DNA from 2 places in the Pseudomonas sp. AS2.8 genome. Region 2 is predicted to be linked to the other one. Evidence: predicted binding sites of a transcription regulator. Region 2 holds the regulator's gene; the other holds the start of a gene.
The links. Region 2 encodes sigma-54, which starts transcription at its own class of promoters, with help from an activator protein. Its sites were predicted from a motif close to ANTGGCATNNANNTTGCTNT; they were not measured.
Positions count from the first base shown of each region.

Region 1 (4,784 bases), on a different contig from region 2:
GCTCATCATCGTGCTGCCGGTGATCGGCCTGATCGCCTGGGCCGCCGCCGGACCGCGCGGCAATCGCTCGGCCACGGCGCCCACGCACAAGGGCTAGCCAGCACAACGCTGGAGCCTGTCACATCCAGCTCTTACAATGCCCGGCTTTTGGCCGGGCATTGTCTGTCTCGGCCAGCCACCTGCGGAGATCGACATGAGCGACTACCTGGAAACCCTCTACGACGGCTACGGTCAGCGATTCACCGTCGAGCGCATGCTTCACGAGGTGCGCACCGAGCACCAGCACCTGGTGATCTTCCAGAACGCCGTGCTGGGCAAGGTCATGGCGCTGGATGGCGTCATCCAGACCACCGAAGCCGACGAATTCATCTATCACGAGATGCTCACCCACGTGCCCCTGCTGGCTCATCCGGCGCCCAGGCGAGTGCTCATCATCGGCGGTGGCGACGGCGGCATCCTGCGCGAGGTGGCCAAGCACCAGGGCGTCGAGCACATCACCATGGTCGAGATCGACGGTTCGGTGGTGGCCATGTGCAAGGAGCACTTCCCCGGGCATTCGGCGGGCGCCTTCGACGACCCGCGGCTGAAGCTGGTGATCGACGACGGCATGAACTTCGTCGCCAACACCACCGAGCGCTACGACGTCATCATCTCCGACTCGACCGATCCCATCGGCCCGGCGGAGGTGCTGTTCTCGGAGAACTTCTACCAGGCCTGCCATCGCTGCCTGAACGAAGGCGGTGTCATGGTGGCCCAGAACGGTACGCCCTTCCTTCAGCTGGAGGAGGTCAGGACCACGGCCAGCCGCATGTCCGGGCTGTTCGCCGACTGGCACTTTTATCTGTCAGCGGTGCCTACCTACATAGGGGGCGTCATGACCCTCGCCTGGGGCAGCAAGGACACGACCTTGCGTCGGCAAGATGCCGAAACCCTGGCGCAGCGCTACAGTGATACAGGCATCCAGACCCGTTACTACACCCCGGAGCTGCATGCTGCTGCCTTTGCTCTACCTCGATACGTGCTGGAGGCCATCGGCAAGGCGTAAGCCCTGGCGGTCGCGGCACCGTTCGAGTTCTCAGCCGCGACTCGCCGGACGTCGGTAGCGACGACCCGGCGAGAAGATCATCCGAACCAGAGGAGGGTTGTCCCATGTCCTTGTCGTTTGCCGATGATGTGAGCTTGAACCTGCTGCAACGGATGAAGGAGGGCGGCTTCGACTTCGCCCGCTTCCATCCCATCGACTTCTTCGCCATCTTCGCCGATGAAGGCAAGGCCCGCATTGCCGCGGACCAGTTTCATGGCGAATCCCTCAACACCCAGGTGATGCTCCACGAAGAGGGTGGCTGGCATCTGCAGGTCAGCAAGGTGATGTTCGCCACCCATGCCACCATCAACGATTTCGAGAGCGATCTCGAGGCGGTGGTGGTACCCCTGGGGGGTCAGCTCGATGGCTGGGGCGTCACCCAGGAAGTCAGCCGCAGCTCCGCCTGATCCCGGGCGCCCCGAGGCGGCATCCCGCCAGGGATGTCCGTCTCTTCCGTTGAAATCACTCCGCCGCTCAATCATCGCACTTTCCGCCTGGCGCACCGTCTTAGGCTCATGACGGAAACGTTGCGGTGCATGCGCACGCTTACGTGCCTGGCTTTGGTGCACCGCGCGACCCGCCGCCCTGCAAACGCTTGATCTACAAGCTTCTTGCGCTGGCACGCGGCTTGCGAAGCTGCACCGTGGGTGACAAGGAGATCGGCATGAGCCGCCAACTGTATAACGAGATGTATGACGTCCAGGCACAATGTCGACCGCACTATGGTCGCTATGCCCAGTGGCTGAGCGAGACACCCCCGGAACTCCTGGCCCAGCGGCGGCGTGAAGCCGATCTGCTGTTCCATCGCGCCGGGATCACCTTCACCCTCTATGGCGACGAACAGGGCACGGAGCGCCTGATTCCCTTCGACGCCCTGCCGCGCGCCATTCCCGCCAGCGAATGGCAGATCATCGAACGCGGCTGCATCCAGCGCGTCCAGGCGCTGAATCTCTTTCTCCACGACCTCTATCACGACCAGCGCATCATCAAGGCCGGGGTCATCCCCGCCGAGCAGGTGCTGGCCAACGACCAGTACCAGCTGGCGATGCAGGGGCTGGACCTGCCCAATGGCATCTACGCCCATATCGCCGGGGTCGACCTGGTGCGCGATGGCGACGGTGCCTACTATGTGCTGGAAGACAACCTGCGCACCCCCAGCGGGGTGTCCTACATGCTCGAGAACCGCAAGATGATGATGCGGCTGTTTCCCGAGCTGTTCACCCTGGAGCGCATCGCGCCCATCGACCACTACCCGAACATCCTGCTGGATACCCTGCGCAGCTCCACCCCGGTCAACAACCCCACGGTGGTGGTCCTCACCCCCGGACGTTTCAACAGCGCCTACTTCGAACACGCCTTCCTGGCGCGCGAGATGGGCGTGGAGCTGGTCGAGGGCGCCGATCTGCTGGTGCGCGACGAACAGGTGTTCATGCGCACCACCTCGGGCTTTCGCAAGGTCGATGTCATCTACCGTCGCCTGGACGACGCCTTCCTCGACCCCCTGGCCTTCAATCCGGACTCCATGCTCGGCGTGCCCGGCCTGCTGGCCGCCTATCGCGCCGGCAATGTCATCCTGGCCAATGCCATAGGTACCGGGGTGGCCGACGACAAGTCGATCTATCCCTATGTGCCGGAGATGATCCGCTTCTATCTCAGCGAAGAACCGATCCTCTACAACGTGCCCACCTGGCAGTGCCGCAAGCCGGACGAGTTATCCCATGTCCTGGCCAACCTGCCCGAGCTGGTGGTCAAGGAAGTCCATGGCTCCGGCGGCTACGGCATGCTGGTCGGCCCCACCGCCAGCAGCGCCGAAATCGAAGCCTTCCGCGCGCGGCTCAAGGCCAATCCCAGCGCCTACATCGCCCAGCCGACCCTGTCGCTGTCCACCTGCCCGACCTTTGTCGAGAACGGCATCGCGCCGCGGCACATCGACCTGCGGCCCTTTGTGCTGTCCGGGCGGAAGACGCGCCTGGTGCCCGGTGGCCTGACCCGGGTCGCCCTGCGCGAAGGCTCGCTGGTGGTGAATTCCTCCCAGGGCGGCGGCACCAAGGACACCTGGGTGGTCCAGGACTAGATCGCCACAGAACAGCGGCCGCTCCGGCGGCCCCGCAAGGACCTTTGAAAGGCGACCCCACCATGTTGAGTCGTACCGCTGCCGATCTGTACTGGATGTCCCGCAACCTCGAGCGCGCCGAGAATCTCGCGCGGATGCTGGACGTCAGCTATTCGCTGTCGATGATGCCGCAGAGCGGGCAGGGCGGAGGGCTGGATGAACTGGCCATGCCACTGCTCATCACCGGCACCCTGGATGACTATCGGGAAAAGCACGGGGCCCTGCACCCCGAGCGCCTGCTGCACTTCTTCGCCCTGGACGAGCGCAACCCCGGCAGCATCTATTGCTGCCTGCAGGCCGCGCGCAGCAATGCCCACGCGGTGCGTGGGCGCATCACCGCCGACATGTGGGAGAACGTCAACTCCACCTGGCTGGAGATGCGCGAGATCGCCGTCACCGGCCTGATCCGTTTCGGCATCAGCCGGTTCTGCGAATGGGTCAAGGAGCGGTCCCACCTGTTCCGTGGCGCCACCGTCGGCACCATCATGAGAAATGACGCCTATCGCTTCATCCGCCTGGGCACCTTCGTCGAGCGCGCCGACAACACCCTGCGCATGCTCGACGCCCGCTACCAGGTGCTGGGGGAGGAGGAGGCGGAAGCCATCAGCGATGCCTCCGCCCGCGGCTTCTATCAGTGGAGTGCCCTGTTGCGCGCCCTGAGCGCCTTCGAGGCCTATACCGAGCTCTATCGCGATGCCCTCAACGTGCGCAACGGCGCGGAGCTGCTGTTGTTGCAGGAAGACCTGCCCCGTTCGCTGCTGGCCTGCGTGATCGAGTTGCACCGGGTACTGGCCAGTCTGCCTGGCGAGAACGGCCGCGAGGCCAAGCGCCTGGCCGCGGGGCTCGAGGCGCGGCTGCGCTACACCAGCATCGACGAGGTGCTGGAAGAGGGACTGCACGCCTGGATCGGCGATTTCATCGTCCATGTCCGCCAGCTCGGCAGCGCCATCAACACCGCTTACCTGGAGACCGTATGAGACTCGCGATCCATCACGAAACCCTGTATCGCTACGCCGACCAGGTGCGCGCCAGCATCCAGTATCTGCGCCTCACGCCCCAGGACGATGCCCGGCAGAAGATCCTCCGCTGGGAGCTGGCCCTGCCACGCCCGGCGCGGGCGCAGCGCGATCCCTTCGGCAACATCCTCCATGTGCTGACCCTGGATACCCCGCACGACGCCATCACCATCACCGCCAGCGGCCAGGTGGAGATCGACGAGGCCTTCGAGGCGGAACCCTGCCAGGCCTCGGCCTTTCCCTTCCTGCGCCAGACCCGGCTGACCGAGGCCGACGAGGCGCTGACCGCCTTCGCCCGCGAGGTCTGCGACGGTCGCCGGGATCGCGACACCCTGATCCAGCTGATGGAGCGCCTGCACGAGCGCATGACCTATGTGCCCGGTTCCACCGAAGTGGACGGCAATGCCGCCCAGGCCTTCGCCAAGGGCGCCGGGGTCTGCCAGGACCATGCCCATGCCTTCCTGGCCTGTGCCCGCAGCCTGGGCATCCCGGCGCGCTATGTCTCCGGCTATCTGTGCACCGACGACAGCGCGCACCTTTCCAGTCACGCCTGGGCGGAAGCCTGGCATGA
Region 1 is NZ_JACHVV010000001.1:620,259-625,042, forward strand. It holds gene FHR73_RS02850 (PLDc N-terminal domain-containing protein) at 1-97, shown strand, start outside; gene speE (polyamine aminopropyltransferase) at 194-1,045, shown strand; gene FHR73_RS02860 (ribonuclease E inhibitor RraB) at 1,150-1,491, shown strand; gene FHR73_RS02865 (circularly permuted type 2 ATP-grasp protein) at 1,749-3,158, shown strand; gene FHR73_RS02870 (alpha-E domain-containing protein) at 3,221-4,174, shown strand; gene FHR73_RS02875 (transglutaminase family protein) at 4,171-4,784, shown strand, end outside.
Region 1: a site for sigma-54 is predicted at 1,700-1,719, ahead of FHR73_RS02865 (circularly permuted type 2 ATP-grasp protein). Genes of this name have one in related genera too.

Region 2 (4,784 bases):
ATGCTCTTGCCGTCCACGGGCGGTTCGCCGCTGCGGCCGACGCGAATGCTGGCAGGATAGCGGCCGGCCACGCCGACGAACTTGGCAGCCGCACGGGCGTGCAGGCCCAGCTTGTTGATGATGGTGATCTGTTGGGCAGGCATTGAGTCTGTCCTTGTCGAAACAAAACGGGCGTCAGAGATCGCGGTGACGAATCTGGACGTTCTTGAGCAGGTCTTTGAGTTCGCGACCCAGGCGATCGGCCAGATAGACCGAACGGTGATGACCACCGGTACAGCCAATGGCCACGGTCACATAGGACCTGTTGTTGGCGGCAAAACGCGGCAGCCACTTCACCAGGTAATCGCGGATGTCATTGTACAGGGTCTCTACCTCGGGCTGTTGCTCGAGATAGTCGCGTACCGGGGCATCCAGTCCGGAAAAGTCGCGCAGGTCCGGTTTCCAGTAGGGATTGGGCAGGAAGCGCACATCGAACACCATGTCCGCGTCCACTGGCAGCCCGCGCTTGAAGCCAAAGGATTCCACCAGGTAGGCGGTGCCGGGCTCCGGCGCGTTCAGCAGGCGCAACTTGAGGATGTCGCGCAGCTGATAGAGATTGAGATGGGTGGTGTCGATCTTCAGGTCGGACAGGTCGGCAATGGGCGACAGCAGCACCTGCTCGTCATGGATGGCTTCGGCCAGGGACCTTTCCTGGTTCGACAGCGGATGCCGGCGGCGCGTCTCGGAAAAACGCTTGAGCAGCGCCTGGTCATCGGCGTCCAGATAGAGGACGTCGCAGCGGATGTTGCGACTGCGCACCTGTTCGAGCAATTCGGGAAAGCGTTGCAACTGACTGGGCAGGTTGCGCGCATCGATGGACAGGGCGACCTTGGGCTGGGGGCGCTCCATGTCGGTCAGCGCATGCTGGGCCAGATCGGGCAGCAGACTGGCCGGCAGGTTGTCGATGCAATAGAAGCCATTGTCCTCAAGCACGTTGAGCGCCGTACTCTTGCCCGACCCGGAACGTCCGCTCACGATGATGAGGTGCATGTCAGTGTCCGCTCTGGGCCTCGACGACGATCTGATAGAGCGCCTGACTGTCCCTCGCCTTGCGCAGCCGCTCGCGGATGTCGGCGCGATCGAGGATGCCGGCGATCTGGCGTAGCAGGGTGAGGTGCTGCTCGGTGGCGGCTTCCGGGACCAGGAGGACGAACACCAGGTCTACCGGAGCGCCGTCCAGGGAATCGAAGTCCACCGGCTGCTGCAGGTGGAAGAGCACGCACAGCGGTTGCTGCAGACCCGCCAGGCGGCAGTGGGGAATGGCGATGCCATTGCCGAAACCGGTCGAGCCCAGGCGCTCGCGCGCCATCAGGCATTCATGGATGTGCGCCGCGTCGTGGCCGGGCAGTTCCTGCGCGGCCAGCTCGGCGATGCGTTCCAGTACAGCGGCTTTGCTGCCACCCGGCGCACCCGTCTGGGTGCGGCCGGGGGTCAGGATGTTTTCGAGTCTGATCATAAAGCGGCGATCGAAACCTCAGCGGACGCCGACGCCCTGCTGGCGTTCGATCGATTTTTCCTTGTGTTTAATCAGTTGGCGGTCGAGCTTGTCGGCCAGGAGATCGATGGCGGCATACATGTCGTCGTGCTCGGCATTGGCAACCACGGCGGCGCCGGCGACGTGCAGGGTGGCTTCGGCTTTCTGCTTGAGCTTGTCCACTTCCAGGATGACCTGGACGTTGGTAATACGGTCGAAGTGCCGTTCGAGGCGGGCGAGTTTCTCGCCGATGTAGTCACGCAGGGCTTCTGTCACTTCAAGCTGATGGCCACTGATGTTGACTTGCATACCGCTTCTCCTTATTGCCGGGCTGCATCGGCGAAGCTGCTCGCCGACATGACAAGGATCGAACGAAGCACGGTCACACATCAGGACGCGTCAGATGAGACGCTTGCGTTCGCTGGACGGAGCGATACCCAGGGATTCCCGATACTTAGCCACCGTGCGACGAGCGACTTGTATACCTTGCGATTCCAGTAAACCAGCGATCTTGCTGTCACTCAACGGCTTTTTCGCGTTTTCCGCCGCCACCAATTTCTTGATGATCGCGCGGATCGCGGTGGAGGAGCATTCGCCCCCCTCGGCGGTGCTGACGTGGCTGGAGAAGAAATACTTGAGTTCGTAGATGCCACGCGGGGTGTGCATGAACTTCTGGGTGGTCACCCGGGAGATGGTCGATTCGTGCATGCCCACCGCCTCGGCGATGTCATGCAGGACCAGCGGCTTCATCGCCTCTTCGCCGTATTCGAGAAAACCGCGCTGGTGCTCGACGATCTGGGTCGCCACCTTCATCAGGGTCTCGTTGCGGCTCTGCAGGCTCTTGATGAACCAGCGGGCTTCCTGCAGCTGGTTGCGCATATAGGTGTTGTCGGCGCTGCTGTCGGCGCGCTTGACGAAGCCGGCGTACTGGGGATTGACCCGCAGGCGCGGCACGGCTTCCTGATTGAGCTCCACCAGCCAGCGCTCGTTGTGCTTGCGGACGATGACGTCCGGCACCACGTATTCGGCTTCGCCGGATTCGATCTGCGAGCCGGGGCGCGGATGCAGCGTCTGGATCAGTTCGATGACGGGCTTGAGCTCGTCTTCCTTGATCTTCATGCGCCGCATCAGCTGCGCATAGTCGCGGCTGCCGAGCAGGTCGAGGTAATCGCTGACCAGGCGCCTGGCCTCGCCGAGCAGGGGGAGGTTGGCCGGTAGCTGGGCCAGCTGGATCAGCAGGCATTCGCGCAGATTGCGCGCGGCGACCCCGGCCGGCTCGAATTGCTGGACGCGCCTGAGGACCACCTCGACTTCATCGAGATCGACTTCCAGCTCGGGATCGAGGGAAGCATGGATATCTTCGAGGCTCTCCTGCAGATAGCCGTCGGTGTCGATGCCGTCGATGATCGCCACGGCGATCAGGCGATCGAGATCCGACATGGGTGCCAGGTTGAGTTGCCAGAGCAGGTGGGTCTGCAGGCTCTCGCCCGCCGAGGTGCGAGTGGTGAAGTCCCACTCGTCGTCGTCATTGCTGGGCAGGCTGCTGGCACTGGTCTGGTAGATGTCTTCCCAGGCGGTATCGACCGGCAGCTCGCTGTCGCTGGGGATGCGCTCGCTCCACTCGGATTCGTCGGCCATCTCGTTGGTGGCGACCGAGGTTTCCTTGAAGGTGGTTTCCAGGTTGCCCGAGCCTGAGCTCTCATCGCCTTCGCTCGAGGCTTCGCTCTGGTCGAAGTCTTCACCTTCTTCCTGACGTTCCAGCATCGGATTGGATTCCAGGGCTTCCTGGATTTCCTGTTGCAAGTCGAGCGTCGAGAGCTGAAGCAGACGTATGGCTTGTTGCAGCTGCGGCGTCATCGTCAGCTGCTGGCCCATCTTGAGGACTAGCGATGGTTTCATGGCTGCGGAAATACACCTTGTCTACCGACGCGAACAGCGCCACCGAACCTCGCGAACCCTGCGAGCGTTAGCAAATTATATGCCTTGTTTCCCCGGGTTTGCCTAGAGGCGGAATTCGTGGCCCAGATAGACTTCCTTGACCAGGTCGTTGGCGAGGACTTCCTCGGCGGTACCTTCGGCGATGAGCTGGCCGTCGTTAACGATGTAGGCCGTTTCGCAGATGGTCAGGGTTTCCCGGACATTGTGGTCGGTGATGAGCACGCCGATGCCCTTGGCCTTGAGGTGGCGAATGATCTGCTTGATGTCGCCCACCGAGATGGGGTCCACGCCGGCGAAGGGTTCGTCCAGCAGGATGAACTTGGGCGCGGTGGCCAGGGCGCGAGCGATCTCGACGCGGCGCCGCTCACCACCCGACAGACTCATGCCGCGGTTGTCGCGGATATGGGTGATGTGGAATTCCTGCAGCAGGCTTTCCAGCTCGCGCAGGCGGCCGGCCTTGTCCAGGTCCTTGCGGGTTTCCAGGATGCCGAGGATGTTGTCGGCCACGGTCAGCTTGCGAAAGATCGAGGCTTCCTGCGGCAGATAGCCGATCCCGGCGCGGGCCCGGCCATGCATGGGCAGGGCGGTGACGTCCTGGTCGTCGATCAGCACCCGACCCTGATCGGCCTTGACCAGGCCGACGATCATGTAGAAGCAGGTGGTCTTGCCGGCACCGTTCGGACCGAGCAGGCCGACGATCTGACCGCTGTCGATGCTGACGCTGACGTCGCGAACGACCTGACGACCCTTGTAGCTCTTGGCCAGATGCTGGGCTTTGAGCGTGACCGTCATTGTCCCTGCCCCGACTGCTGCTGATCCTTGGGCTGGATGACCATGTCGATCCGCGGCCGCGGCGTGGTGACCTTGCTGCCGTTGGCGCGCCCGGCGTTGACGATCTGGCGCTGGGTGTCGTAGACGATCTTCTCGCCTTCGAAGGTGTTGCCCTGTTGGACCACCTTGGCCTGATCGATCAGGATGATGCGATTTTCCTGGGCGAAATACTGGATCGTCAGACCATAGGCCTTGACGATGTCCTTGTCCGCCGAGGGCTTCTGCTCGTAGTAGGCCGGTTTGCCCACTGCGGTGGCGACCTTGATGTTGCCCTGGTTGTCCTGGGTCAAGGTCACCGTGTTGCCGGTGATCTTCATGCTGCCCTGGGTGATGACCACGTCTCCGCGGTACACGGCCACGCCCTGCTTGTCGTCGAGCTCGGCGCTGTCGGCCTGCACGCGGATCGGCTGGGTGCGATCGGTCGGCAGGGCCCAAGCCGCGGCACTGCCAAAGGTGGCGCCGAGGGTGAACAGGAAGGGGAGGGTTTTAACGAACCTCATGC
Region 2 is NZ_JACHVV010000002.1:866,798-871,581, reverse strand. It holds gene FHR73_RS11005 (HPr family phosphocarrier protein) at 1-143, opposite strand, end outside; gene rapZ (RNase adapter RapZ) at 175-1,029, opposite strand; gene ptsN (PTS IIA-like nitrogen regulatory protein PtsN) at 1,031-1,495, opposite strand; gene hpf (ribosome hibernation-promoting factor, HPF/YfiA family) at 1,514-1,822, opposite strand; gene FHR73_RS10985 (RNA polymerase factor sigma-54) at 1,913-3,412, opposite strand; gene lptB (LPS export ABC transporter ATP-binding protein) at 3,515-4,243, opposite strand; gene lptA (lipopolysaccharide transport periplasmic protein LptA) at 4,240-4,782, opposite strand; gene lptC (LPS export ABC transporter periplasmic protein LptC) at 4,769-4,784, opposite strand, start outside.